3 regions of the Alishewanella sp. HL-SH06 genome follow, and region 2 is predicted to be linked to each of the others. Evidence: predicted binding sites of a transcription regulator. Region 2 holds the regulator's gene; each other region holds the start of a gene.
What was found. Region 2 encodes sigma-54, which starts transcription at its own class of promoters, with help from an activator protein. Its sites were predicted from a motif close to GTTGGCACGNNNNTNGNNT; they were not measured.

Region 1 (10,322 bases), 1.2 Mb from region 2:
GGCTTTAATGACATTGGCCACCAGCTGTTCCATCCGCGCTTTAGCTTCTGGGCTAAAATGCTGTTCAACATACAACTTACCGGTTAACTCACCTAAAACCTGATCAGCCGCGTCTACCGCACGTTTCCAGCGAGGTTGTTGCTCTTGGATACCACTTAAGGTTTTGCCGTAGAACTCAAAACGACGATCAGCGAAGTTGCTGCTAAGTTTGTCAGCAAAGCCATTGATGGTTTTGCTGGTGAGATAATCTTGCCAACTTTGCAGATCTGTCTCAGCGATCACCTTAGCTAAACCTTCAAAGTAACTTGGCTGCCGCACAATCAAGTCATCCACGTTGTTTAACTGCATGGCCTTGGCATAGGCCTGCCAATCAAAGCTGCCCACTAAGCTATCTAATTCGCTAGCGGCAATTTTGTTGTAAGTTTTATCAGCATTGCGATTATCTAAGCGTGTCCAGTGATGTTCCGCCAAAGCTTTTTCTAGGTTGTATACCCGCATCGCCGCCGCTTTTGCATCAGGTGCACCAGCAAGAGCAAACATATCGGTTAAATAGGTTTGATATTGATTGATGATCGTCAGCGAGGCTTCATCGTCTTTAAAATAGTAATCACGATCCGGTAAACCTAAACCACCTTGATTGAGGTAAACCGCATATTCGGTAGAATTTTTTGCATCATTATTGATAAACCAACCAAAAGGAATACTGACGCCATCACGCTGTAAACTCGCGAATAATTCAGCTAACTGCGCTTTGTCTGTTAACCCTTTAATCGCGTCTAATTGCGGCGTTAATGGCGATAAGCCTAGTTCTTCAATCACGCTTTCATTCATAAAGCTATTGTAAAAACTGCCCAGTTTTTGCTCATCAGAGCCAGCAACTAAATCGGTCTTCGCTGCAACTTGATCAATAATATCTTTTACCGCTTGTTGTGAGCGATCGGCTAATACGTGAAAAGAACCATAAGTTGCTTTATCTGCAGGGATCGGAGTTTCGGCTAACCATTTACCATTAACCGCTAAGAAAAAGTCTTGGCTAAAAGCGACGTTTTCATCAAAGTTTTGTTGATCAATACCAGACACTAAAGGTGCTGCGGCAACTTGGCTTTGTGTCGTGGTTTCTGGCGTTGTCGGTTCTTTACTACAAGCCGTTAAACCTAATGCTAGCGCAACGGCGCCAGCAACGAGTGTATATTTTTTCATTCTTATATCCTGTTCTACTTGGAGGTTGTGCGCATCATCTTACGCGCTATGTTCAGTGTTGCCAATTTGCGCCAATGACTAAGTTGTAACAAGGTATTAAACCGATGGCTCAGTCGACATCGCATGCTCTCCCAGTTCGAAAATCACACTGGCCCGCCCCACTAATAGCGGATCAGGCGCACAAGCCACTTCGGCATTGCGATTATGATACGGCAAGCATTGCAATACATAACGCAACGCATTAAGCCGTGCCCGTTTTTTACAATCTGACTTTATGACTGACCAAGGGGCGTAGGACGTGTCAGTGTTGGCAAACATGGCTTCTTTTGCATGGGTGTACTCATGCCATTTGTCTAACGAGGCAAGATCGACCGGGCTCAGTTTCCACTGCTTGAGCGGATGCGCTTCACGCTCGGTAAAACGACGCCGTTGCTCGTCTTGACTGACCGAAAACCATAACTTTATTAAATGAATACCACTGCGCACTAAATGCCGTTCGAACTCGGGCGCTTGTATCATAAATTCTTGATACTCATCATTGCTGCAAAACCCCATAACATGCTCAACGCCTGCACGGTTATACCAAGAGCGGTCAAATAACACGATTTCACCCTTTGTTGGCAACTCAGCCACATAACGTTGAAAATACCATTGGCCTTGTTCTGCCTCACTGGGCTTGTCTAACGCCACAACGCGAGCACCACGTGGATTTAAATGTTCCATAAAGCGTTTAATGGCGCCGCCTTTCCCTGCCGCATCGCGCCCTTCAAATAAAATCACCACCCGCTGCCCGGTTTCTTTCACCCAACGCTGCAACTTCAGTAATTCGACTTGTAAATGATATTTTTGCTTTTCATAGGTTTTACGATTTAAGCGATTGACATAAGGATAACCGCCTTCGCGCCAATTGGAGGTTAATTCGGTATCGGCTTTTTCACGGCGTTTTTCACTTAAGATTGATTCTCCACGATTCAAGGCTTTGCTTAATTCAGCTAAATCGTCCGGCGAGACCCCTTCTAACATCGCCAGTAAATGCTCAGACAATTTGTCCATATCACCGGCAGCTTGTGCGGCAATAATATCTTCTATCGCCACGGCTTTTGCTTGCTGGCTGGCGGTGAGCCTTTGTTCTACTTGCTCGGCAAACACGTCATGCTGGGCTGCGGCTGTGGCATCTGGTTGTACTTTTTTAGGGGGTGGCGTTGCGGCCATCTGTGGTTTTTTGCTCATGCTAAATCCTTTGTTTCTGCATAACGTTGCGCTTTATTTCGTGAGCGCAGGGCATTGATAGCAACTTGGAGAGCGAGGGCAACTACCTCCTCTGGCACAGATTAACTGTGCGGGCTTGCTCATGCTACGGCTAACCCAATTGATATTTAAAATGTTTGCCACTCGCTTTAATGTGGTCTGGATCGACTGCGGTACCACGGCCGCACCGCCATACTGCTGACACCGCGCTTTCATATCTTGTGCTAAGGCCGCAGCATCCAGCCCTTGCGCATTAAGCGCGGGGTTGAGATCAATGCCAGCACACAACACATGCTGATTGCCGGCTAAGTCTTGTACCTTGGTCGATTCGCAACAATAGATCCGTGGCTCACCTTGCACATCTAACAGCGATAATTGCGCCGAACTGCCACTGTCTTTAACCTCAAACATGCGAAACACGGCCCAATGCTGGCAAGGGTCGACCACTTGGCGCATATTGCCCCAAGGCAGAGGGATGCCATTACCGCGATACACCGCCTTTAATTTACCGGGGCTGTAAGCATCAAAGTAATGCCAATGCGGATAAGGTGACACCGCGGTCATGCGGCGCATCGCCACCGAAGCCGACACTTCTGCCTGTAAATGACTGGCAATTTCATAACCACGCCGCTCTAATAATTGCCGAAACGCTTGCTTTGGACACAACAAGGCGCCAGCAAAAAAGCTCGATTCAAAGTCACGCCACGCATGCAAAATATCTTGCGGTGCCATAGTGCTACTATCGGCAAACACATCATCATGCGCCCCGCCTACCGCCATCGCGTTTTTTACGCCATCTTTGTTATGTAAAACGGCATGGCCAATGTGCACAGCTAATTCATACTTTAAGCGAGTAGGCCACTGCTGCAAAATACGATTTAAATGTAAGCTATTGGGCGGTATAAAAAAGGAAGTACCAATATTATTAGATTTCACACCTAATTCATCAACGAGCTCGCGTGGTACTTCATCAAACCACTGAATTTTTAAGCCTAACTGCTGCACAATCGCCATGAGCTCATCGACAGATAAAGGTAGACGTTTTTGCCCTACCTCTTCGGCGGCACGCTCTAATTCCGGAAAATGATTCTGGTGATGCTCCTGATGCGCCCGAATCAACAGTTGCGCAAACTGCCGACCACTGGTGCCCGTTTGTGACAACATTTCCGGGATAGCAATTTGCAAAATATCGGGGCTGAATAAAAAGCTCGGCTCTAATGGCATACCATTGAGGCCACCTTTTGCGGTCTTGGGCAGCACTAAATCTTGCTCTTCAGCCTCACCGTCTAAAAACCAATCTAAGTCTTTTTGAAAAACCTGCGCGATAACTTCGAGCATTTCGATACTCGGCACCCGCTTACCACGCTCGATCATCGATAAATAGGATACCGATGGCGCCGACTCAGGATTAACACGCACACAACGTGTCGACAGATCTTCTATCGTTAAGTTATTGCGTTTTCTCAGGTTTCTAATTTTAGTGCCCAAGAAATGTGATTTGCGGATCAAGCTTTTATTTATTTTCATTTTGTAAAATTTACACTGTGAAATTTTTATTGTGAAATTATGCTTAAATTTAATCTAGACTGTTTTTCAAGCGATAGCAAAACTATCTGCAATAAAAGCCTTATCAGAGGCTCCACACTTCGTACCCGATGAGGAAATAATTATGACGACGTTAGCCACTTCAACACAGTCGATACAAATCGATCACGATATTACGATGATCACGCAACTGAACGACAGCCATGTAAAACAGATCATGGATTACTCTAAAGGCTTTTTGGATAAAACCTTCCCTTTGGCTCAGGGTTCGCACAAGGCCGTAGCCAGCTATGTCGTATATTACCAACAGTTGCTGGCCTTTTTCGTAGATGGCAGCACCAGTGGTCTAGCGGATCCGGCGCAATTTATTGGCTTAAATGGTCACCGTGAAGCACCTGAGTCGTTGTTGCTGCAAAACCAAGGTCGCCATGTTGAGTTGATCTTGAATAAAAGTGGCAGCCAAGGTCAGCGTGACCTAGCGGGTATTGATGATATTCAATTACAAACCACCGATCCGGTATGTCATTGGTTTAGCATGATCACCGGCCGGCAAGTCAGTTGTCGTTGCCGTGGTGATAAAAGCTTCACCGCCAAAGATGGCAGTACTTACCAAATTTAACGCCACATCATGACCAAAAGCGCAGCAAATTGCTGCGCTGCGTGTTTCTAGCTTCAAGCAGCCGATTCCAAAAATTGACCAGCCCCGCCAGCACTGCTATTAAAAAAACAATTATTTTTTAAATTGGCAACTTTGCGAGATGACTATGCGTAAAACACTGCTTTGGGTATTGCTTGCATTAATCGCTCTATTCAGTGCCTTTCAGGCGGGAAAGTGGATAGGATAAATTATGGCGCTGCCAGTGCCAGAACATTTACCAGCACCAACAACCGCGAGCGCAACTGAAGCAGCCATCCCCAGTTCTGCTTTAGCAAGCCCAGTTAAAGCCTTGCCCGACTCAGTAAATAAAACAACTAATACACCTGAGACTACTGAGGGAAGTCATGATTTTACCGGCACTTTAGAACCGTTCGATTTACGCCAAGTGCTGCCACAATCAGACGGCAGTGCTTCGATTGAACTGAACCAGGCTTTTTTATCGCTGAGTAAAGCACAGTTACAAGAGGCGATGTGGGAACAAGGGCAATCCACTTTATTACAAAAAAACACTGCGCAACATTACGCCACTTTCTTAATTTTATATGGCTGGTCATAACCAAAAAAAACGCCTGACATTGAGCCAGGCGTTTTTGATTGCAAACACAAGCTATTCAGCAGTTTGCATTGCAATTTCTTGACCTTCATTGATACTGAAGGTTAAACGCTCTAAGTTAGCCGCGGTTAAAGCGGAATCGTTTAAACGCACTGCCAGCATAAAGTCTTGTAATGCCGCCACTTTGTCACCCGATAATAACTTAATCACACCGCGGTTGTTCAATGCTAAAGCGCGCATTTCACGTTTAGCTGAACCCGTAACCGCTTTTAAGGTTGCGGCACGAAATACGGCGTTGTCACACGCTGTGGCAGCTAAGGCTAATTCGTTCATCCGGCTATAAGCGACACATAAGCTAACCTGGCCATAAAACGACTCAGCATCAGCCTGCGACGGCGCTTGGGCGGAAGCAATGGCCTTGTCGTACTGACCTGCCTGAATATATTCAGCGCCAGGTGCATTATCAATTAAAGCCATCTTGTAGCCTGTGCTCGCGGCAGAAGCGAGCAATGGACTTGACGACAACAGTACCACCGCCATACGGGTAATAAATTTACGAGTTGAAATAGTCATGTCTGGTCTCTCCTGCAAAATTAATTTGATGTGCCACTATCGCTGGGCACGTAATAAAATTACAAGATTATGGTAATTCCGACAAACGAGAAGAAATGAATGAATAGATTAATTAAATTAATCTATAATAGAAAATCTAAAGACCTTTTCACCATGAAAAATATAAACCAATAAAATCAATATAATAAAGGCATGCCACAACAAATAAAACTAAGTGACATTTAGGTTGCCCATTATTCAAGCAATACGAAAATTAATAAAAATGTAATTTAATTTCATTTTGATCGAGCTGTTTAACCGCTCGCTCAGAAAAATTTTGGAAGTTTTTTCGTTACAATCGCCATCGCAGTGCTATAGCCCTGTTTATATAAACGCTGTTTTTTTAACATGCTTAAATCAAAATTGACCGCAGAAATATCGCCGGTATTGACCACTATGGTGTTGTGCCAATACTCAGCGTGGACATATTCTCGCGATACCGCATTCATAGAGGATAGGTACAATTTCATTCTTATGTTCATCAGGCATATACGCTTAACCTCACCACTATGCTGTTGAGTATGGCGCATCAAACTAAGCTGTCCAGTGCAAATCAACATAGTACTCTTTATCTGCTAATACCAAATAACTAGTTGATGTTGCTGTAATTGTGCCTTCTTTAGATTCAATTTGCTCTCCAAATGAGAAATCTATAACTATTTAGAATAAAACTCCATTGTTACAAAATATTTACAGTTCCGATTGGGCAGGCGTAGCTTATGACTTGTTCCTTTTTTTATTATGCTTAAAAAAGACCTTTTTTGGGGCCGCATACCGCTATAGCTACATAAGCAGCTCATTTTATACAGATTTTGCTGATTTACAGCTACGCCAAGTTTGTCCTATTAATAATAGCGGTGTTGCGAAGTTGTCATTCATTTCGCATCACCTTACATCCAGGTAATAACAACATTATAAAAAAGGTCATACCATGCTTACTCAGAAGTTTAAATTAACGGCAATAGCCGTGCTTTGTTTACCCGGTGCATTATTCAACACCGCAGCGATTGCAAATCAGGATAACGACACTTCAACTGGTCCTGTTACCCGCGTGATCATCAAATATAAAGAAACCAACACCGATACTATGCTACAGAGCCTACCAGCCACCATGGCTCAGCAACGCAAAGCCGAACGGATGCAAGCGAAAGCCGAGCGCTTTAGTCAACGCGCAGGTGAAAAAATAAAATTTGTGCGCGAAACGGCCTTAGAAAAACACGCGGTGTTCAGTGCCGAGCGCCGCTTATCCGCCGCGGAAACGGAGACATTACTCAATCAATTGTCCCAAGATGATGATGTAGAACTGGTCGAAGAAGACATGTTACTGCAACCGACCCTTGCACCTAATGACACCCAATATGCGAACCAATGGCATTATTATGAAAACACCGGCGGCATCCGAGCGCCAGCGGCTTGGGACAAGGCAACAGGCCAAGGCGTGGTGGTTGCGGTACTGGATACCGGCTATCGGCCTCATGTCGATTTAAATGCCAACCTGTTACCAGGCTATGACATGATCTCTGATGCCTTTATTGGTAACGATGGTAATGCCCGCGACAGCGATGCCCGCGATCCGGGTGATTGGACGAATGTCGGCGAGTGTGGCGGTGGTCAACCAACGTCGTTTAGAGCGTCCAGTTGGCATGGCACCCATGTTGCCGGTACTGTAGCCGCAGTCAGTAATAATAATACTGGCGTTGCCGGTGTAGCCTTTAACGCTAAAGTGGTGCCGGTTAGAGTCTTAGGTAAGTGTGGTGGCTACACCTCCGATATCGCAGACGGCATTATCTGGGCATCAGGGGGCTCAGTGTCTGGCGTACCCGCCAATGCCAACCCTGCCAGCGTCATTAACATGAGCTTGGGTGGTTCAGGTAGCTGTAATAGCACTACCCAAAATGCCATTAATCAAGCGCGCAGCCGCGGTACAGTAATAGTGGTTGCCGCAGGCAATGACAATGGTAATGCCAATAACTTTAATCCAGGTAATTGCACTGGTGTAGTCAACGTTGCCTCAACAAACCGCCAGGGTGGTCGTGCGTATTATTCTAATACCGGTAGCAGTGTTGATGTCGCCGCACCGGGTGGCGCGATGTCTTCTTCCAATGATCCAAGTGGCGTATTATCTACTTACAACAGCGGTTCAACGACACCCGCCAATGACAGCTATGGGTACAGCCAAGGCACATCGATGGCCGCACCGCATGTCGCCGGTATTGCTGCGTTAATCAAGCAAGCCAAACCGAACGCTACCCCGGATCAAATTGAAGATATTCTGAAAACCTCAGCCCGTAGTTTCCCTGCAAGCTGCTCTGGTTGTGGTGTCGGCTTAGTTGATGCCAATGCCGCAGTGCTTGCCGCAACAGGCTCAGGATCAGGCGCCACAGGCAGTAGCAATACGCTGCCCAATCTGTCTGCTAGTCGCAATAACTGGTTGCATTACACCATTAACATACCGGCCGGCATGCAGAATTTTACTGCCAGCATCGCTGGCGGAACAGGAGATGCCGATCTGTACGTCAGACGCGGCGCGCGGCCAACCACCAGCAGCTTTGATTGTCGCCCTTATTTACAGGGAAACAATGAAACCTGCAGTATCAGCAACCCCGCCGCGACAACGTGGCACATCAGCATTCGTGCCTATAGTACTTTTAGTGGCGTAACGTTGAATGTGAGCTATAATCCTTAAGTGTTAGTAAACGTGCATAACGTTACTTAACGTCAGTTTGGCAGCTTGCATTGCATGAAACATGCGAGTTGCCAAGCTTTACATTTAACCTAGTCTATTTTTTGCTAGCGCAAACGTAAAAATACTGATGGTGAAAATAACAAATGATCCAGTTAGTGGTAATCGGCTTTTTATTGTGGGCTGTTCCTGCTAACCAAAGCTAACACATTGTATCTAATATAATAATGCAACAAAATATAAGATAGGCTGGTTATATATTAACTATTTTGCAGACAAACGAGCGTTGCGAATAACTTCAAATACTCTAAAAATAGGAGTTTGATAACCGTTTTATTGTAAAAAGTGTGTCAGCAACAGTTTTATTTGCCGGCTGACATTGATGAAAATCGTCAACAATTTTTACAGTCACTTTAAAAGTTAAAACCCTAAGCTATAACTATCAATGACTTAAGATTTGGTACGCTTTTTGCTTTATTATTTACATTATCATTTAAGAGTTAAACTTTATGCTATCAGCAATTAAAAAAATCACCTTCGGGGTGTTATGTAGCGCTGCGTTGTTATCAACCTCTGTGCTGGCCTCTACAACCACGAGCACAACAGAGACATGGAGTTTTACACCTGCAACGACAAAAAGCGTTACAGGTGCAAACAAAATAACGTTAACGTCAGCTTCAGGCGCCAATGCATTTATTTCAGGCTGGTCTTCTGAGTCTTCTGATAGTGCATCAAACATAATTTCAGCACATAAGCTAATTCTTGATAGCAAATATGGCGTACAAATTTATGGAACAAATTCAGACGAAAGCCATACTGTTGATAACAAAAAAGGCTTAGATTTTATTTTTTTAGAATTTCCTTCTCCCGTCGAATTGTTAAGTCTTACTAATACTTGGGTAACTGAAGGAATGGATAGCGATATTTCTATAGCTACATTTAATAGCAACCCATTTACCAACATTTCGAGTCCAACCTTAAATTTTACCCAACTTGCAAGCGCTGCAATTGTAAAAGCGAGCTACGCCAATACAGGTATCAACACACCGTATATTTTTGAAAGCAGTAGTAGAACTGAGAGCTACTCTACTCAAAATATTAAAGGTGTTAGCAGTCAATATTGGTTGATCGGTGCATACAACGCTGCATTTGACAGCGGTTCTTGTAAGTTATCTTGTTTAAATGATGCAATGAAATTTGGCAGCATTACTGCTAAGCTCGCCGCCCTACCAACATCACCAGATAATGCGCAAGATGTGCCACTGCCAGGCACCCTATCACTTTTCGCCGCCGGTATTTTTGGCCTTATGTATCGAAATCGCCGCCGTACACAGCGTTAAAAAAGGGGCTTCGGCCCCTTTTTAGTTATGGTATATTATAATTGCTTACAACCATTTTTCGCTGATTGCAATAAGGATCTTAGCTTGTATCGTCTTCTCTTTGGGCTGTTACTCTGCGTCTCAATAACAACCTATGCTGACAGCAGCAAATACACTTACGACAACGCCTTGCAATTACACAAACAAGGCGATAACAAAACAGCCATTATTTACCTTAGAAATGTGCTCAGCGATACGCCAGATAACCTTGCGGCACAAATTTTATATGGGCGAATTTTACTGCAGCAGCAATTGTTTGCAGAAGCGTTAAACGTTTTTGAAGGCGCACTGACTGACGGTGCCGACATTAACTTAATCAGTGATGAATTAAGTTATTTGTATTTATTGTCACGGCAAAAAAACAAATTACAAGAAATGCTAAAATACGGCGAGCTTCGGCAGCCGCAAAAATTTAATTGGCTACTCGTTTCCGCTTCACTTGAC
Region 2 (10,322 bases):
GTTATTAGCCAGCTCTCAGTTATTGGTTCAGGGTGCAGTCACCATTGCCCGTTATGCTGGAATGAGTGATTTAATCATCGGCTTAACAATTATTGCTATCGGCACCAGTTTGCCCGAACTCGCCGCAAGCGTCATAGGCGTAATAAAAGGCGAAGATGATCTGGCGCTGGGCAATATTATCGGCTCAAACATTTTTAACATTTTAGCCGTGTTAGGCTTAGGCGCAGTGATTGGGCCTTCAACACTCGATATTAATGCCGGTACGCGGGATAGCTACGTGATGATCGCGGCGGCCTTTGCACTGTTATTAATGTCAATACGTATCGGCAAGCAACAACGTATCAATCGATTAGAAGGTGGCTTGCTTTTAAGCGGCTTTATTGGCTACCAATATTTGTTATTTACTCATTTGGCGTAAACTTGGTTATGACCACAAAGACTTTCCGTGAACAGGCTTTAGCGGTATTACGCATCGAAGCCGAAGCCGTTCGACAACTCGAACAATATCTTAATGATGATTTTGAGCGCGCTTGTCAGCTGGTACTCGATAATAAAGGTAAAGTTATCGTCAGCGGTATTGGTAAATCTGGCCACATTGCCAACAAAATAGCGGCAACCCTCGCCTCTACAGGCTCTCCGGCTTTTTTTGTGCATCCAGGCGAAGCGAGCCATGGTGATTTGGGCATGTTATCAAAAGACGATATCGTTATCGCCATCTCCAATTCTGGTGAAACAGCAGAATTACTGACCATAGTGCCAATTATCAAACGCATGGGTATTCCACTGATCGCCATGACCGGGAAAGCAGATTCTACGTTAGCGCGCTTGGCCGATATTCACTTATGTGTAGCTGTACCTCAAGAAGCTTGCCCACTTGGCCTAGCGCCCACCGCCAGCACCACGGCGACACTGGCGATGGGTGATGCCTTGGCTGTCGCGGTGTTAGATATTAGAGGCTTTTCAGCCGATGATTTTGCGTTATCACATCCCGGTGGCAGCCTTGGTCGCAAGTTATTGTTGCGATTAGAAGATTTAATGCATAAAGAGAATTTGGTGCCTATCGTACCGCAAGAGGCCAGCATTAAAGATGCCTTATTAGAGATTTCACGCAAAGGGCTCGGCATGACCACCGTGGTCGATGCACAAGGTCGCTTAGCTGGGCTTTTTACAGACGGTGATTTACGACGTATTCTTGATCAACGTATTGATATACACAGCACCTCTATTGCCAAGGTGATGACGGTCAATTGCATTACGGTTAAAGCAGAAATGCTTGCCGCAGAAGCGTTAAATATTATGCAGCAACGAAAAATTAATGGCCTGATCATTGTTAACGAGCAGCGCGAGCCAATCGGCGCCATGAATATGCACGACTTACTGCGAGCAGGAGTAATGTAACATGGACTTATATCGCCAGTTGTACCAAGCTATCAGTGATACTAACGCCAGCCGCGCGGCAGATATTAAATTACTTATCTGTGATGTCGATGGCGTATTTTCGGATGGGCGCATTTACTTAGGTAATCAAGGTGAAGAGCTAAAAGCCTTTCATACCCGGGATGGCTATGGCATTAAAGCACTGCGCCAAGCTGGCATAGAAGTAGCCGTGATCACAGGGCGACAATCGGCCATTGTGGAGCAGCGTATGAAATCGCTAACTGTGCCCTATATTTATCAAGGGCAAGAAAATAAAACAGCTGCATTTCAAGCGCTGCTCGCTGAACTGCAATTAGATGCCAGCCAAGTCGCTTATATCGGTGATGATTTGGCCGATTGGCAAGTCATGCAACATTGTGGCTTAGCCGTCGCGGTAAAAGATGCACATCCTTATTTGCGAAAGCATGCCCATTTAGCCACGTCATTACCTGGCGGCTTTGGTGCAGTGCGCGAATTATGCGATCTGTTACTGATTGCGCAACAGCGATTTTTACAATTTGATGGCAGCAGCTCATGAGAAAGTTTTTTGTGCTCATCGTCATGTTACTCGTGATAGTCGCGGGCTACCTGTGGTTGAATCCCAGCGTTGAGCAAGTGGATCTGCAAGTGGATCGAGAATTTCAACCGGATTACATTGCTGAAAATGTTACCTTGCGCATCTACGACAATGAGGGCTATATTGCCGATCACGTGCAGGCGCTGAAATTAGAGCATTTTGAACAGCTCGGCTTTACGCAGTTTGATCAACCGCGCTATACCCTGTTTAATAAAGCACATCAGCCTGCTTGGGAAATCAGTAGCTTACAAGGTGTCTGGTTTCCTGAAGATAAGATTATTTTGGAAAACCAAGTGGTTTTGCAAAACAAACAAACCCTAGGTTTAGTAGAACGCGTTGAAACGGCCTCATTACAACTGATGTTGCCTGAAAAAAGTATTCATACGCATGAAATCGTTCAGATCACCGGCGCCGGTTTTTTCATTAAAGGGCAAGGTATGCATGTCGATTTAACAAAAGAAACCATACAATTGCAAAAGCATTTAGAGACGGTATATTTCAATGAAAATTAATAGCTTAATGATTGTTTTGGCCTTTTTTTCTGCCGTTAGTTTGGCCGCCGAACCGGATCATAAACAGCCCATCTCGGTCGATGCAGATAAAACCTTAGCCTCATTAATTGACAGCATTGCCAGTTATGCCGATAACGTTGTCGTACGTCAGGGGTCCATGTTGATCAAAGCAGACAAACTTGAAGTCGACGCCAGTGCTGGTAAAGGTAAAGAGGTGTTTATTACAACAGGCTCACCGGCGACCTATTCACAAACACTGCAAGGTGATCGTCCTGTAACCGCTCAAGCGAATGAGATCCGATTTGACCGTGCCAGCCGAATTTTAACGTTATCGGGTAATGCCGAAGTGATGCAAAGCGGTAGCTTAGTACGCGGTGCCGTGATCCGTTACAACATTGAATTACAACAATTAAGTGCTGAAGGTGAGCAAAATCGTCGCGTTACCACGATTTTCACCCCAGAAAACAAGGACAATCCATGAAGTTAGTGGTCTCGCACCTCGCCAAAAGCTATAAAAGCCGGCAGGTAGTGAAAGATGTCAGCTTAGAGGTCAATGCAGGGCAAATCGTCGGTTTATTAGGCCCTAACGGTGCAGGTAAAACAACAACCTTTTACATGATTGTTGGCTTAGTTCCCTCGGATAAAGGCACCATTACCCTCAACGAGCAAGATATTACTTTTGCTCCGATCCACCAACGTGCCCGCGCCGGCATTGGTTATTTACCGCAAGAAAGCTCGATTTTTCGTAAATTGACTGTGCATGAAAACTTATTGGCCATTTTGCAAACCCGCAAAGATTTAAGCACGCAACGCCGCGCTGAAATTGCCGATGATTTATTAGAAGAATTTCATATCGGCCATATCCGCAACAGTTTAGGGATGGCGTTATCTGGTGGCGAGCGTCGTCGGGTTGAGATCGCGCGGGCACTAGCCGCTGATCCCGCTTTTATTTTATTAGACGAACCATTTGCTGGGGTTGACCCGATTTCAGTACTTGATATCAAAAAAATCATTCAACACCTCAGCCAACGTGGCATTGGTGTTCTCATTACTGACCATAATGTGCGTGAAACGTTAGATGTTTGTGAAATCGCTTATATTGTCAGTCATGGCGAACTGATTGCAGCCGGTTCTCCGCAAGATGTTCTAGCAAATCAGCAGGTGCGTGATGTATACCTAGGTGAGCAATTCAGGCTATAGTAAAGAAGATAGAACGCAACTGCGCATTCAGGAGAGAATTACAGGTACATGAAGCCCTCTTTGCAACTCCGCCTAGGACAACAGCTTACCATGACGCCACAACTGCAACAGGCGATACGCCTATTACAGTTGTCCACCATTGAGCTACAGCAAGAAATACAGGAAGCGTTAGACGCGAACCCGTTACTCGAAGGCGATGATGATTTCGAACGTCAGCCAGATGAGGTTGATCACAGTCTTGGCAATATCAATCGCGATACCCTTGACGATCCACGCAACAAAAACTCAGAGCAAAAAGACGCAGCCGATCGCGATACCAGCGATGATCTGAATAAACAAAACATCCAAGAAGATTTACCGCTAGATAATAACTGGGATGACTTAGTCAGTGCCGCCCCTGTTAGCAGTGGCAACATGCCTGATGACGATATGGTGTATCAGGGTGAAACCAGCGATACCCTGCAAGATTATTTACGTTGGCAAATGCAACTCACGCCCTTTTCTGAAATCGACCGGGCTATTGCTGAGATCATTATTGAAGCCATCGATGACAATGGTTTTTTAAGTATCAGCTGCGAAGAAATACTCGACTCACTGCAATCTAACGAGGTCGAGGCCGACGAAGTTGAAGCCGTGATTAAACGCATTCAATTATTTGATCCGGTCGGGGTTGGCGCGCGCTCGGTGCAAGAGTGTTTACTGGTGCAGTTACGGCAGTTTGAGCCAACTACCCCCTATTTAAATGATGCAAAACTCATTATTAGCAACTATACCGAATTTTTAGCGAATAGAGACTTTCGTTCTTTGATGCGCGTGACTAAACTCAAAGAAGAAGAGTTAAAGGAAGTCATGCAGTTGATCCACAGTTTAAATCCACGGCCTGGTGCTGATGTGATTAAACAAGAGCAGCAATATGTTATTCCTGATGTCACGGTGACAAAAGTAAAAGGTCGCTGGCAAGTCGAATTAAACGCTGACGCTATGCCCAAAATACGGATCAATCAGCAATATGCGGCGATGAGCAAAACCGCTAAAAATACCGCTGATACGCAATTTATTCGTTCGCACTTGCAAGAAGCTAAATGGTTTTTAAAGAGCTTAGAAAGCCGAAACGATACTTTACTCAAAGTAGCCAATTGCATTGTGCAGCAACAACAAGCCTTTTTTGAGCATGGTGAAGAAGCCATGAAACCGATGGTATTGAATGATGTTGCAGAAATGGTCGGTATGCATGAGTCGACTATCTCACGCGTCACCACTCATAAATATATGCATACACCACGTGGAATTTTTGAACTTAAGTTCTTTTTCTCCAGTCATGTTAGTACAGAGAGTGGTGGTGAATGTTCTTCCACTGCCATTCGTGCTTTTATTAAAAAATTGGTGGCGGCAGAAAATCCGGCAAAACCGCTAAGTGACAGTAAAATGGCGGAAATTTTGTTAGAACAAGGGATAAACGTGGCTAGGCGAACTATCGCTAAATACCGCGAATCGTTGTTTATTCCGCCGTCAAATCAACGAAAGACCCTGCTGTAAGTGTCTTAACTAAAAGGAAGAGTCTATGCAAATCAATTTAACAGGCCGTCACGTCGAAATTACCGAAGCCTTAAAAGATTATGTCGAGAATAAATTTGCTAAGCTAGAGCGTCATTTCGAGAACATTAATAATGTACATGTCATCTTAAACGTGGAAAAATTACAACAGATTGCCGAAGCTAAAATCCATCTCACCGGTGGCGAAGTGTTTGCGGTGTCTGAGAACGAAAACATGTATGCTGCGATTGACCAGTTAATAGACAAACTCGATCGGCAGGTCATTAAACACAAAGAAAAACTGTCACGACACTAAGACATTATTATGAATTTAAACGCAATGTTAGCGGAGAACTGCACGAAAAGTGCAGTTCTATTTAACAGTAAAAAACGTATCCTCGAATATATCGCCGAACTGGCTCACCAGCAGCTTCCCGAACTATCTGAATACACCATTCTTGAAGCCTTAATGACCCGTGAAAAACTCGGTTCAACCGGCATCGGTGGCGGTATCGCCATTCCTCACGGCAAACTTGACTGCGTAACTCAACCGATTTTGGTGTTTGTGGTCAGTAAAGACCCTATCGCGTTTGATGCGATAGATAACCAAGCCGTCGATATTTTTTGCGCTATTTTAATACCTACTGAGCAATGCCAAACGCACCTAAGTACGTTATCCGGTATTGCCAAATTGTTGAGTCAGAAAGACTTAACCAAAAAAATCCGCCATGTCGAGTCAGATGAACAACTGTATCAGCTACTACTCGACTATAGCCAAAAAACAGGTGAGTCATGAAACTACTCGTCGTCAGTGGTCGCTCAGGCTCTGGCAAATCGGTTGCTCTGAGAGTCATGGAAGATCTCGGCTATTACTGCGTCGACAATCTCCCGGTTAATCTATTACCGACTCTGGCAACTGCAGTAATGGGCCAATATGAACGCGTTGCCGTGAGTATTGATGTACGTAACTTACCGAGCGATCCCGATGAGTTATCAGACATTTTGTCATATCTGCCGCGCAAGCTGGAACTGACGATTTTATATTTGGATGCGGATCACACCACGCTAATTAAGCGCTTTAGCGAAACGCGTCGCTTGCATCCGCTATCCCATCAAGCGATGTCGCTCGATGAAGCCATTTCACGTGAACAACAGTTATTAGATCCTATCTCTAGCCGCGCCGATTTATATATCGATACCACTGAGCTGAATGTGCATCAGTTGGCCGAGCAATTACGTGAGCGGATCTTAGGCCAAAAGACCGGCCGTTTAGTGATACTCTTTGAGTCCTTTGGTTTTAAATATGGTATTCCAAAGGATGCCGATTTTGTGTTCGATGCGCGGTTTTTACCCAACCCACATTGGGAGCCGGATCTGAAACCGCTCACAGGTTTAGATCAGCCAGTTAAAGATTACCTCGCCTCACAAGACGTGGTGGCAAAATATACGTGGCAGATCAATACCTTTATTGCCAGCTGGTTACCCCATCTCGAGCGTAACAATCGCAGCTACTTAACGATAGCGATTGGTTGCACCGGTGGCCAGCATCGTTCAGTGTATATCGCACAAAGCCTAGCCGAAACCTATCGCAGCCAGCGCGAAGATGTACAAATTCGCCATCGGGAATTAGTCAGACATCATGGCCGATAAGTTAGCTGCAACAGTCACGATTATTAATGCCCTAGGCCTACACGCACGTGCCGCCACCAAGCTAGTGCAGTTAAGCCAGCAATTTGATGCCAAAGTAGAATTAGTGCAAGAAGATGGTAAAACAGCAGATGCCGGCAGCGTACTGGCCTTGCTGATGATGGCCAGTAGTAAAGGTAAAACCCTTACAGTGACCACCGAAGGCCCTGACGCTGCTGAAGCATTAGACGCGATTACTTTATTAATTAATACCGGTTTTGGCGAATAGCGTAAAGCTTGTGCTTTACGCTATTGTTAGGTTTTTTAGGGTAAATTCGACTTAATATGCGAGCGGCTGCTGTTTTGTAATTGCCCTCGCTTCAGTTCTTGCTCACCTGTAGTACGCGCAATCGCCTCAGTCTGATGATGCAGGGCAGCTTTAATGAGCATATGTGCACTGATTGGCGCGGTGATTAATAAGAAGATAGTAATCAACAATTCATGCACGCTGATCTCACCGGGTGCCGCACTAAAAAATAACATCGAACCTAACAAAATACCGCCCATACCCAAGGTGGTCGCCTTAGTTGGCCCATGTAAGCGCATAAAAAAATCGGGCATCCGCGTTAAACCAATCGAGCCAATTAACACAAAGCTGCCTCCGAGTAATAAAAAGAAGGCAATTACCCATTCCATCCAATTTTGCATAGTCTCTCCTATTCGATGATATCGCCACGTAATAAAAACTTACACACGGCCACCGTGCTGACAAAACCTAACATGGCAATTAATAACGCGGCTTCAAAATACAATGAGGTGCCCATCAGCAGGCCATATAAGATGATCAGGGCAATGCTATTGATATACATGGTATCGAGCGCTAGGATGCGATCTGGCAAGCTTGGGCCACGTACTAAACGCCATAGGTTAAGTATCAAAGCCAAACTGATCATACCAAAGACTAAAAAGATAACATTCTCTAACATTGAAAGATCTCCTTTAGCGGGGCTTCATAGCGCGATTTGATTGAAGCAATCAGTTCTGCTTCGTCTTCCAAATTCAGTACATGAATCAACAACCAACGCTGTTTTACTTCCTCACCTTCTGCCAGCATTTCTTTAGTCGGGTAAATGTCCGCGCTTACCGTGCCTGGGGTCATTGACACGGTACTGGCCAAAATGGTGATGGGCAGTTCATGCTGTAAATCCAGCGGCACACGCACAAAAGCGGGTTTTAACCGTTTTGTCGGCCCTAAAATTAATATCGCGACCTGCGCATTTGCAGTAACAATATCCATCAAAACCATAAGAATATAACGTAGCGCCAAAATGGGGCGTTCAATCAACGGCTGAGGATCTCGGAACTTGGCACTGATCCAAGGGATTAATAACGCCAACACGAAACCAAAAAACAGATGCACTGGCGCGACACTTTGATTGAGAAGTAACCATACTAAAAACAACAACACGCTGCGATACGGTGTTGGCAACCAGCTGTAACGAGGTTGTAATCTCATTGAGCACCTCCAGACACGCTAGATTCAAGTAAAATCGTGGAAATCGTTTGTGACACGTCTTCAAGCTGCACCGCTGCCGCCACACTTAACTCGGTGAAAGGCCCGGCAAACACCACCAACATGGGGCTAGCTAACAGCAACAATGACACGGCAAAAACCTGCAGCGGTAAGGCTTTATCCCCACCCGACTCTGAACCGGTAACGCGCCAAAACAAAATACTGCCAGCTCGTGATAAGCCAATTAACACCATCAGGCTACTCAGCAGCACCACTGACCATAACAGGACTTGCTGTAATGGCGTAACAGCCGATTGCAGGATCATCAGCTTTCCGATAAAGCCCGATAACGGCGGTAAGCCCGCTACCGTTACCGCAGCAGCAAAGAACAGGCTACCCAGCAATACCGGTTGAGCTACACGGCGCCCAGACACTAAGCGATCACCGGCTTTACCACGTTGATTAGCAATCATGTCGGCCAATAAAAATAAGGCACCGGTCACTAAGGTGGAATGTACGGTATAATAAAGCACGGCAGCGTTGGCAGCGGTGTTTTGCATTGCCACTAAACACACTAAAGTACCCACTGATACGATAACCAAATTGGCCACCACCTTGCGAAAATCCAAGCTGCCCATCACCCCTATGGCTCCCAGCACAATGGTTGCTAAGCCAAAGGGCCATAACCAATTCATACCTAAACCCGCTAAAGGCCCAGCAGACTCACCAAAAATCGTGGTGTACACGCGAAGCAAAGCATAGACGCCGATCTTCGTCATCACCGCAAATAATGCGGCTACAGGAGGAGACGCTGCAGCGTAGGTGTCAGGTAACCAAAATTGTAATGGCAAAACGGCTGCTTTTAGCGAGAAAACGATCAACAGCAATAAGCCGCCGGCTTTGACTAACAACACATCTTCAGGTGGTAAGGTTGAGACTTTTAAAGCCATGTCGGCGATATTAAGGGTACCTAAAGCACCGTATAAAATAGCCAGCGAAAATAAGAATACCGCCGAACCGGCCAGGTTCAATACCACATAATGCACAGCCGCTTTAGTTTTGTTTTTACCACCCGCGTGGATTAACAAGCCATAAGAGGCAATCAGCAACACTTCGAAAAACACGAACAAGTTAAACAAGTCGCCGGTTAAAAAAGCGCCATTAATTCCCATAATTTGGAAGTGAAACAGCGGATGAAAAAACGAACCGCGCACATCCTCTCCTGCCGCACCATAACAAATCGCCGCCAGAGCTAAAAAGGTGGTTAAACAAACCATCACCACACTAAGGGTATCGGCAACAAGAATAATACCAAAGGGCGGCTGCCAATCGCCTACAGCATAAAAGGTTAAACCGTTTTGTTGCGTTTCCCACAACAAGCAGCAAGCAATAATCAATTGTAATGCCGTAGCAACAATACTCACTAAACGCCGCCGATTAGGCACATAGTGCACCGGGGGTAGCATAATGATAATGGCGGTTAAGATGGGTAATAAAATGGGAGCAATAATCAAATGGCTCATGCGCCGTTCTCCTTACGACGACCGTCACTATCAGGCAATTTACCATCGACATGGTCATTACCCAGATCTGAGCGCGCGCGAATGGCTAAAATAACTAAGAACGCCGTCATAGCGAAACCAATGACAATAGCGGTAAGCACCAAGGCTTGAGGGAGCGGATCAGCATAATTTTCAGACATCCCCAATACCGCAGCACCTTGTAAGTTAAGCCGACCGGATGAAAATAAAAATAAGTTCACGGCATAAGACAACATGGTTAACCCCATGGCTACCGGAAAGGTTCGGCCGCGTAACATGAGAAAGACGCCACAGGCAGTCAGAAAACCAATACAACAAGCTAACAAGGTTTCCACTAGATCGTCTCCTTATGCACCGGACGGTGCAAGGTCGTCATTTTACCTAAACTCGATAAAATCAGCAGT
Region 3 (10,322 bases), 1.9 Mb from region 2:
TATTGACATCAAAGATTTTAACTTCTTTTTTCTCATTCATCTTCAGATAACCAATTCTTAACTACCAATGAGGACAGCTCTGGTTCGTTTGCCACTAAGGCACGCACCGCTCTTAATAAATCTTCGTCACCATGTAAATCGGGTAACATCAGGGTGCCATCTGGGGCAAATCCGACTGACTTCTCATCAAATTGTGCCACAGCTATATCGTCATCATTACCCAGATCTAAACCATTTGTCATAGCTTGTTCATCATAAGTATCAACGGTTTCAGTTGGGTTCATGAGTTTCTTCAGCATTGGCAGTACAATAAAGAGTAGCAGCACAATGATAACCAAACCACCCATCACCAACTTAACGACTTGCAAGAACCAATCTTGTTCATAAATCGGCACATCAGTTAATGCTTCGACTTGTTCACGAACGAAAGGTACCGAAATCACTTCAATAGTATCACCGCGCTGAACATCAAAGCCAACGCCACCTTGTAATAAACGGCGAATATTCTCTAATTCTGCTTGCGCCATCGGAGTGGCGGGGCCAAGGGTGCCGTCGTCTTGAGGGACGCCTTGTTTATAATCGACCGCAACCGACACACTTAAGCGACGTATAACACCACTTTGCTGAGTGGTATGGCTAATTGTAGTATCAAGCTCAAAGTTACGAGTAGACTCACGACTATTGCGCCCCGGGATCACCGCTTGTGAACTGCCCCCAGTAGCTTGTTCAGGAATTGCCGAAGGCATCGGCGGTTGATTGGACAACGCGCCAGGAATACCGCCACTGCCGCCGCCAACGCTGTTTTCTTCAATCACCATTTCGCTGCGAATTGCTGGTAAATCTGGGTTATAGCGTTTTTGGGTTTGCTCAACAGCGGTAAAGTCCATCATTAAATCAACTTGCGCAGTATAATTTCCCATGCCCAGTACCGGTAATAAGATGGAATCAACTTTCTGACGATACTCATCTTCATGACTACGTTGCATTTCTAATTCACGACGATTGCGGGCTGAACTGCCACTTTGAGAACCGCTATTTAGTAAACGGCCATTTTGATCGGTAACGGTGACACGACTTGGCTCTAAACTTTGTACGGCTGAGGCAACTAAATCGACAATCGCATCAACTTCACTATCGCGGATCACTCGGCCGCCACGTGCAGTGACTAAGACCGTGGCGGACGGTAAGGATTGTTGTCGAGCAAACACGTTTTCTTTAGGAATAGCCAGTAGTACCCGAGCTCTGGCAATACTTTGAAGCTCTTCAATAGTTCTCGCTAGCTGTTGCTCACGGCTGTGTTTTAGCCGTTCCATTTCTAAACGTTGACTCACCCCAAAACCGCTGTCTTGTAATAAAAACTCGGTACCCAATGACGGTTCTTGGTTTAAACCTGCACGAGACAAACCTAAGCGCACATCTTGTAAAGAATCTTCAGGCACTAAAATAACGTTACCTTCTAATTTGTATTTCACTTTTTGCGCGTCTAAATGATCGAGCGTTTGGATAAGCTCCTGCGTGTTGTAAGTGCCTAGTGGCCGCATTTCAGGGGTTTTAGCCCACAGGATAATCAAGATGGCAATACCCAAACAAATGGTTAACGCCACGATCAACGTCACCTGTCTTAGCAAATCACCACTTCCACCCAGGGAACTTAAAAAGCCCGCCTTGTTTTGCGCTTGATTGTCATTACTAAAATCGGTGTTGGTTAACGCCAGTTCTGTCGATTGATTATCTGCCACCATACTTCTCCTGCTTGCGCTGTCTGTCTAATTAGACCGGCATCGACATAATTTCTTTATAGGCTTCGACCACTTTATTACGAACTTGCACGGTCGCTTCGAAAGCCAAAGAGGATTTTTGTGATGCAATCATGGCTTGCGCCAATGACACCTTTGGATCGCCCAATTCAACGGCATTTCGCATTGCACCAGCTTGTTGCTGTAATTCATTAACACTGCCTAGCGCGTTTTTAAACAAGGTAGAAAAATCTGACTGGCTGCTGTTTGTCGGCTGCACCGCCATGCTTGGATCGGCTTCGAAGGGCAAAGCACGTGCTTGGGTTGCCATGCTTTGCATTTGGGCATATAACGCCTGACCTTTAATTTCCATAATGCTGCCTGTCAAAATTTTGTTATTTACGAGGATATAACAGACTAAGCAGAAGTTGTGCCAACTCGCCAAACACAGGGAAAACAGGGGTTATAACAAGATAGCCTTACGCAGCATCGGCATTCGTTGCCAAGCAGCGTAAGGCTTTGTAGTGAAATGACGTATGAGGCTAGCTTAAGCCGGAATATCAATACCTGACTCGCGCATCCGCGCTAATTTGTAACGCAAAGTGCGATCACTGATACCGAGTTTTTCTGCTACGTCTTTGCGTTTAAAAGCACAAGCCTGTAGCGTGGCGAGAATAAGCTTATGCTCTTGCTCATGAATTTCAGTTTTAAAATCAGTGCTATCTGCCATGGTCGCACTAATACCTTGCACGCGTGGCACGGCACTTTGCCCAAGTGAACCCGGCACTTCTAATAAAATATCAGCCGCCGCAATCTCAATACCGCCTTGTAAAATTAAAGCACGCTGGATCACATTATCGAGCTCGCGCACATTCCCTGGCCAGCTGTGCTGGGTTAAACGCTGCTTAGCCGCTTTACTCAACTGGCAGGTTGGCCGTTGTTGTTTATGGCAATGCCGGCGCAATAAATGCTCCGCCAATGGCACAATATCTTCCGGGCGATGGGCTAATGCAGGCCAACTTAACGGAAAGACATTTAAACGATAATACAAATCTTCACGAAACAGGCCATCGGCTACCGCTTGAGCAAGCTCTCGATTACTGGTGGCTAAAATGCGCACATCCAACTTAATAGTCTTACGACTGCCCAACCGCTCTACTTCGCGCTCTTGTAGCACTCGTAAGAGTTTCACCTGCAAATTCATCGGCATTTCAGTAATTTCATCCAGCAGGATGGTACCGCCTTGTGCTTGTTCAAATTTACCCGGACACGCCGCCACCGCGCCGGTAAACGCACCCTTTTCGTAACCAAATAGGGTAGATTCCAACATATTATCGGGGATCGCTGCGCAATTAATGGCGATAAAAGGCTCAGCTGCACGGGCTGATTGTTGATGAATATACCGTGCCAGCACTTCTTTTCCCGAGCCACTGGGGCCTAAGATCATCACACTGGCTTCAGAATGCGCCACCCGCTCGGCCAATTGTAACAAGGCTTTGCTCTGCTCGGCCGCGGCAATCGGCGTAAAGCTGTCTGTTGGCTCAGCGACCACATAACGCGCTACCGTACTGACCAGCACCTCAGGTGAAAACGGTTTCGATAAATAATCAATCGCCCCTAAACGAATCGCCTCAACCGCATCTTGCACAGTGGCATAGGCCGTCATCATCAGTACGGGTAATTGCGGATATTGTTCGCGTAAGGTTTTTAACAAGGTTAAACCGGATACCGAGCCCATTTGCACGTCACTGATCACCAGCTGCACACTTTGTTTTTTTAATAGCAGCAAGGCTTCTTCGGCACTGGCGGCACTGAGCACCTGATAATTAGCCAAACTCAGTGTATCGATTAAGGCTTCGCGTAAACCGGCATCATCTTCCACAATTAATATTTTCAGATCTGACATGGCATTACTCCTTAGTCTTAGCAGCTGAGGCACTATGATGAATAGGTAAGCTGATCTCAAAACAGGCGCCACTTAACGCTCCCTCTTGCCTTGCTGCTAAATCAACATAATTAATACTACCCTGATGGCTATGCACCACCGCTTGCACCACCGCTAAACCTAAACCACTGCCACCGGCTTTATTGCTATAAAACGGCTCAAACATCTGCGCTTGCACGGCTGGGGGAATACCCGGGCCATTATCACTAAATTGCCAGGTTAACTGCCCCGCCTTGCCAATTTGCTGCGCTAAGCACAATTGCGCGTTATCGCCTGCAGCTTGTAAACTGTTCTGCAGTAAGTTTAATAAGGCTTCAACCAGGCTGTTTTTATTACCTAATAAACTGGCTTGCGGTGTCGTCAGGCTAATTTTAAACACGGCATGATGATGGTTAAGTAATGCTTCACTGCGCAGTACGAGTTCATCGCATAATTGCTGCAATGTCATACTCGCAACAGCTTGTGCCGTACCTGAGCGCGCAAATAACAGCATATCGTTCACCTGCTGCTCTAAATCGTGCAAGCGCGCCAGTAACTTATCTTGGAATTGTTCACGTGATTGATTAGGCAGTTTTGGGCTACGTAAATTCTCTGCATACAGCATGGCAGAAGATAAAGGGGTGCGAATTTGATGCGCGAGCGTCGCCATCATTTTACCCAGTGTGGATAAACGCTGCAGATGACTTAAGCGATTTTGCAGCTCACGCGTTTCGGTGAGATCAGTCAACACAATAAGCTGCCCAGAGTCTGGCGTTAAAGCACTGATTTGCAGTTTTACGCGCCGCCCATCCGTTAATGACACTTCTAGGCCATCATCACTGCGAGGTCGAAAGCAGCGGTTAATCACATTAAGCCATGATTCACCGAGCAAAGGCTCGCCAAGCATCTCTACCGCGACATGATTCACTTCAATCACGCGTCCCCAACCATCAAGCAACACCACGCCAGAGGGTAAGCATTGCAGAATATGTTTTAACCGCTGCTCTTGCGAGCGCGCACTGCTTTTTGCGGGCGCGATCAAAGGATGCACAGTCGCACTTGATACTTCATTCAAGTGGCTGGTTGCGGTTAATACTGACATAGAGTGGCTCCTGCTGCTAAGGGCCAACGGCGAAGCAGTTGGCGGATCTTAACAGGAGCAATGCAGAGAATGTGCCATGATTAAATCATTGAGTTTAAACAGCTTTATGCGTCAACAATCTGACAGCAGGCTCAAAGTGCTGCAGAGTTACTCTTCTTTACCTAGATTATATTTACGCATTTTTTCAACCAAGGTGGTGCGGCGCAAACCTAAAATATCGGCTGCCCGTGCCACTACAAAATCGTGGCGCTCTAGTGCTTGGGAAATAAAACGAATTTCTAATTCAGCGAGAAACTCTTTTAAATCTAAGCCTTCTTCCGGCAAGGTATCTTGAGTGATAACAGAGGTAAATGTAGCGATTGTCTCAAAACCGGCGGCCTCCTCACTGTCGCTGCTGTCATCGCTTTGAAATAACGCATTTAACAGATCACGCTCTTGTAACGCTTCTGGATACACCGGCTGATAAGATTCAACATCTAGGTGCTGATATTTTTTCGGTAGCTCAGCCACATCGACGATCTGATCCGGATACATAATCACCATACGTTCGAGCAAATTAGCCAACTCGCGCACATTACCTGGCCAACTGTGTAACTTTAAACTGTCGAGTGCGCGTTCAGTAAACTTCACTTTTGCTTGATGTGCGGCATATTGGCGGTTAAGTAATTCAGTAATTAAAATCGGTAAATCGTCTGCACGATCGCACAGCGCAGGCGTATCGATAGGAAACACATTTAAACGGTAATATAAATCTTCCCGAAAACCGCCGTCTGTAATCATCACTTCTAAATCGCGATGGGTTGCCGCAATAATTCGCACATCGGCTTTCAGCGTTTGGCTGCCGCCTACGCGCTCAAAAATTCGCTCTTGCAACACCCGCAGCAATTTCACTTGCATGGGCTGTGGCATATCACCAATTTCATCTAAAAATAAGGTGCCGCCTTGTGCTAACTCAAAACGGCCTTTGCGGGTAGAAATAGCCCCAGTAAAGGCGCCTTTTTCATGACCAAATAACTCACTTTCTAACAATTCAGCCGGAATTGCCCCGCAATTAATTGGCACAAAGGGCCCATTGGCGCGGTTCGATAATAAATGAATATTCCGAGCGACCACTTCTTTACCGGTACCTGAAGGCCCAAGCACCAAAACGTTTGCTTCTGTTTTGGCTACTTGCTGGATCAAAAAACGAATTTTTTGCATGGCCGGTGTTTGCCCGACCATACCATCGAAGCGTACTTGATTATCTTGCTGTTTGTGAGTAGGTAATAAACGATGGTATTGCTGCGCATCGCGCAAAAGCTGCGTTAAGCTATTGTAGGAAAAAGGCTCACTTAACACGCCAATCACGTTGGCTTGCTCTAATAAATAACTTTGGCTGTCACCAATAACTAAAAACGCACTTGCCGGAAATTGCCGAATAATCGCACTGGCATCTAATTGATCGGTCGCCCCTAACACAACCACCGAAGCCGGATGATGTTGTAGGGTATTGGCTAAATCATCAGGGCTAACAAGCTGATGAGCTTCACCAATAAAACTGCAGACGGTAGACAAACGCTCACAGCGATTTAGTTGTAAATCAACCAGATAAAGATGAGGGTTATCAGACATAAGCGCACAGTTTATAAGTATAATTGACTTTATTGTACAAGCTGTGTGCAGCCTTGCAAGGTAAAACGCTAATTTTTTGACAGGGCGTCAAAAAATTAGCGTTTAGTAAAATGAAGCATCATCCTGTTTAACTTAACAGCGACAGCGCCTGCTCTGAACTCACGCGCGCTTGCATGGCCACATTCACCGAGCTTTGCGATAAAATATTATTCGCCGCCCGCTCACTGCTAGCTTTGGCATAATCAAGATCAGCAATACGTGAACGCGCTTCAGAGGTGGCAACTTGCTGACCTGATACCGCACGAGAAGCACTATCAAAGGCATTAATGCTAGCCCCGACCTCAGTTTGCAACGCATTTAACTGCTCTGCCACAGCGCGCACGGCTGTCAGCGTTTGTGGCTGAGTTAAATCAATACTGAACAAGTTTTGACTGTTCAGCGCTGCGCCTAAGTCTTGGGTTTGTAATTGTAGATTGCTATTGCCAGCATTAAAGCTAAGCGCCGTATCTTCAAAAAGTTTCTTACCGGCAAACTCCGTGGTTAAACCTTGTTGGATATTAGCCAAATAACCGTTCGCTTCGCTTTGCAGCGCTTGTTTGTCAGCATCGCTGTAAATGCCATTACCGGCTGCAATTGCCAACCGCTCAATTTCATTCACGTTATCGCTAACCCCTTGCACCGCTTGCTCATAAACCCGCGCAAAAGCAACACCATCGGCAATATTTCGCTGCCCTTGCTGCTGACCGTTTATCGCGCTGTTCAACCGATTACTGATTTGCAACCCCGCCGCATCATCGGCAGCGCTGGTAATACGCTTACCACTGGCTTCTTGCTGGGCTAATTTCTGTTGTTGCTGCAACACATTATTTAAGATGTTATTGCTTGGCGTTGTAATTTTCATCAGCATGCCTCGTTATCAAATCTTAATTAAGTTTAGCCCTAAAGTGGTGTTAACTCAAATGAGTGACACTGTCAAAATACTTGCAGAAACATCTTAAGGCCCTACTTAAAATACAACTGCAGCGATTAACTTGCATCTGCTCAGAAACGGGTTAAACTAATTTAACTGACCTGCTGTTTTTACAAGACTTTTTATATTTTTGCTTTAGAGTAATTACAAATGGCATGTCTTATGCTTTACCGTAAATAACGAGAAAAATGGGTGGGCAGACAATGTTTGATGGTAAAACGATCCTAATCACTGGCGGTACCGGCTCTTTCGGGCATAAATATACCCAAACGCTTATTGACCGCTTTAAACCAAAAAAAATCATCATTTATTCACGCGATGAACTGAAACAATATGAGATGCAGCAAAGATTTAACCAAAGCTGCATGCGTTATTTTATTGGTGATGTCAGGGATGGTGACCGTTTAGTTAGAGCGATGCATGGTGTTGATTACGTTATACATGCCGCTGCACTGAAGCAAGTTCCCGCAGCAGAATATAACCCTACTGAATGTATCCGAACTAATATCAATGGTGCAGAAAATGTGATTAATGCTGCAATCGACTGTAATATTGAAAAAGTCATTGCCCTCTCCACTGATAAAGCCGCTAACCCAGTTAATTTATATGGTGCCACCAAACTCGCTTCTGACAAATTATTCGTCGCCGCAAATAATATGGTGGGAGGAAGTCGCCCCCGTTTCTCCGTTGTGCGCTATGGCAATGTCGTAGGCTCTCGTGGCTCGGTAGTGCCGTTTTTTCAACAACTCATTGAAAAAGGCAGCGACCATATCCCTATTACGCATCAAGATATGACGCGATTTTGGATCAGCTTGCAGCAAGGTGTTGACTTTGTATTAAAAAACTTCGAACGGATGCTTGGCGGTGAGATCTTCGTACCCAAAATACCCTCTATCCGCATTACTGATTTAGCCAAAGCTATGGCCCCTGATTTACCCATTAAAATTGTCGGCATTCGCCCTGGTGAAAAGTTACATGAAATGATGTGTCCGGGTGACATGTCCTATCATACTTACGAGTTTTCAGACCATTTTGTGATTGCGCCTGCAATTAAGTTTTTTAATCGCAGTAATGACTTTACTTCTAACGGGCTTAACGAACAAGGCCAACCCGTTGAAGATGGCTTTGAGTATGTTTCTGACACTAACCCAGATTTTTTATCCGTTGCCCAAATTGCACAATTTAATTTGGAAGCGGCTCTATGATCCCTTATGGTAAGCAGCAACTCGATGCCGAAGATATCGCGGCAGTCACAACAGTATTACACTCAACCTGGCTAACTCAAGGGCCACAAGTTCCCGCTTTTGAGCAAGCTATCAGTGAATATTGTGGGGCGAATCACGCAGTAGCCGTAAACAGCGCTACTTCAGCTTTGCATATTGCTTGTTTAGCTCTTGGCGTTGGACCTGGTGATCGTGTCTGGACTTCCCCCATTTCCTTTGTCGCCTCGGCAAATTGTGCATTGTATTGTGGTGCAACTGTCGACTTTGTCGATATCGACCCTAATACCGCCAACATGAGCATTCACGCGTTAGAAGAAAAGCTTGTTGAAGCGAATAAAAGCAACATGCTACCCAAACTGGTGATCCCGGTGCATTTTGCAGGTCAATCCTGTGAAATGGAAAAAATCGCAATATTGGCTTCGAAATACGGTTTTAAGGTTATCGAAGATGCATCGCATGCTATTGGCGCTCAATATCAAGATAGACCAGTGGGCAGTTGTCAGTATTCTGACATCTGTATTTTTAGTTTTCACCCGGTAAAAATTATTACTTCTGGTGAAGGTGGCATGGCGCTGACGAATCAGAGCGATTTAGCGCGTAAAATGCAAATGTTGCGCAGTCATGGGATTACTTCAGAAAGTGAAGAGTTCACGGAAGAAAGTCACGGCCCCTGGTATTATCAACAACTGCTGTTAGGGTTTAACTATCGGATGACCGATATCCAAGCCGCTTTAGGTCTAAGCCAATTTAAAAAATTAACGCAATTTATCACTGCACGTAACACATTAGCTTTGCAATATAATCAACTACTGCATGCACACCCCAGTATTATCCCTTTGCAAGTGCAGGCTGCGTGTTATAGCAGTTACCATCTGTATATCGTTAAACTATCAGGAATAACTCCCGATAAACATAAAGCCTGTGTGGAACATTTACGCAATAAAGGTATTGTCGGCCATGTGCACTATATTCCGATTTATCTCCAGCCGTTTTATAAAAAAATGGGCTTTCAAAGAGGTTATTGCGAACAAGCCGAACACTATTATCAACAAGCGATTACCTTGCCATTGTTTCCCGAATTAACAACTGAGCAGCAGTTTTACATAATACAAGAGCTTATTTATGCATCAACGCAGGTTGCATAAATAATTATTATCCTATTTGTTTAGATTTGGAAAGCCATATGAATATCGCTATTATCCCCGCACGCGGAGGCAGTAAACGCATACCACGAAAAAACATTAAACATTTTTGTGGTAAGCCTATGATAGCGTGGTCTATTGAAGCAGCGAAGAGCTCGGGTGTTTTCCAACATATTATCGTTTCCACCGATGATGCCGAAATTGCCGCTATAGCAAAACAGTATGGTGCAGAAGTTCCCTTCGTTAGACCTGACACCTTAGCTGATGATTTTACGGGTACTGGCGCTGTTGTTAAACATGCAACAGAATGGGTAGCACAGCACTTAGGGCACCCTACTTATATTTGCACGTTATATGCCACCGCACCCTTTGTACAAGCAGCCGATTTAGCCAAAAGTTTGCAACTACTAAAGCGAAGTAGCAAACAAATTATTTTTAGTGTCACTTCATATGCTTTTCCCATTCAGCGCGCTGTCAAAATTCTTGCTGATGACTCTGTAACCATGTTTCAACCTGAGTATTATTCAAGTCGTTCTCAAGATCTAGAACCGGCATTTCATGATGCTGGTCAGTTTTATTGGTCAAGTTTTACTGCAGTACAACAGCAAATATCT

Region 1: the regulator sigma-54 is predicted to act here: its motif matches at 8,956-8,974, upstream of xdp1 (exosortase-dependent surface protein XDP1).
Region 3: the regulator sigma-54 is predicted to act here: its motif matches at 2,156-2,174, upstream of fliE (flagellar hook-basal body complex protein FliE).

Annotation. Positions count from the first base shown of each region.
Region 1 covers NZ_CP199752.1:3,625,070-3,635,391, forward strand. The annotation lists gene ACUJFK_RS16755 (M13 family metallopeptidase) at 1-1,200, opposite strand, end outside; gene ppk2 (polyphosphate kinase 2) at 1,297-2,430, opposite strand; gene ACUJFK_RS16765 (DUF3612 domain-containing protein) at 2,464-3,975, opposite strand; gene ACUJFK_RS16770 (malate synthase) at 4,118-4,612, shown strand; gene ACUJFK_RS16775 (hypothetical protein) at 4,842-5,207, shown strand; gene ACUJFK_RS16780 (hypothetical protein) at 5,259-5,777, opposite strand; gene ACUJFK_RS16785 (hypothetical protein) at 6,083-6,286, opposite strand; gene ACUJFK_RS16790 (S8 family peptidase) at 6,748-8,502, shown strand; gene xdp1 (exosortase-dependent surface protein XDP1) at 9,009-9,839, shown strand; gene ACUJFK_RS16800 (tetratricopeptide repeat protein) at 9,924-10,322, shown strand, end outside.
Region 2 covers NZ_CP199752.1:847,975-858,296, reverse strand. The annotation lists gene ACUJFK_RS03860 (calcium/sodium antiporter) at 1-418, shown strand, start outside; gene ACUJFK_RS03855 (KpsF/GutQ family sugar-phosphate isomerase) at 427-1,398, shown strand; gene kdsC (3-deoxy-manno-octulosonate-8-phosphatase KdsC) at 1,400-1,954, shown strand; gene lptC (LPS export ABC transporter periplasmic protein LptC) at 1,951-2,505, shown strand; gene lptA (lipopolysaccharide transport periplasmic protein LptA) at 2,495-2,986, shown strand; gene lptB (LPS export ABC transporter ATP-binding protein) at 2,983-3,705, shown strand; gene ACUJFK_RS03830 (RNA polymerase factor sigma-54) at 3,754-5,241, shown strand; gene hpf (ribosome hibernation promoting factor) at 5,267-5,554, shown strand; gene ptsN (PTS IIA-like nitrogen regulatory protein PtsN) at 5,561-6,034, shown strand; gene rapZ (RNase adapter RapZ) at 6,031-6,888, shown strand; gene ACUJFK_RS03810 (HPr family phosphocarrier protein) at 6,878-7,153, shown strand; gene ACUJFK_RS03805 (Na+/H+ antiporter subunit G) at 7,189-7,572, opposite strand; gene ACUJFK_RS03800 (K+/H+ antiporter subunit F) at 7,581-7,850, opposite strand; gene ACUJFK_RS03795 (Na+/H+ antiporter subunit E) at 7,844-8,380, opposite strand; gene ACUJFK_RS03790 (monovalent cation/H+ antiporter subunit D) at 8,377-9,900, opposite strand; gene ACUJFK_RS03785 (Na+/H+ antiporter subunit C) at 9,897-10,253, opposite strand; gene ACUJFK_RS03780 (monovalent cation/H+ antiporter subunit A) at 10,253-10,322, opposite strand, start outside.
Region 3 covers NZ_CP199752.1:2,834,858-2,845,179, forward strand. The annotation lists gene fliG (flagellar motor switch protein FliG) at 1-40, opposite strand, end outside; gene fliF (flagellar basal-body MS-ring/collar protein FliF) at 33-1,742, opposite strand; gene fliE (flagellar hook-basal body complex protein FliE) at 1,771-2,109, opposite strand; gene ACUJFK_RS13040 (sigma-54-dependent transcriptional regulator) at 2,284-3,642, opposite strand; gene ACUJFK_RS13045 (sensor histidine kinase) at 3,647-4,762, opposite strand; gene ACUJFK_RS13050 (sigma-54 dependent transcriptional regulator) at 4,910-6,373, opposite strand; gene ACUJFK_RS13055 (flagellin) at 6,501-7,274, opposite strand; gene pseB (UDP-N-acetylglucosamine 4,6-dehydratase (inverting)) at 7,547-8,548, shown strand; gene pseC (UDP-4-amino-4,6-dideoxy-N-acetyl-beta-L-altrosamine transaminase) at 8,545-9,711, shown strand; gene pseF (pseudaminic acid cytidylyltransferase) at 9,750-10,322, shown strand, end outside.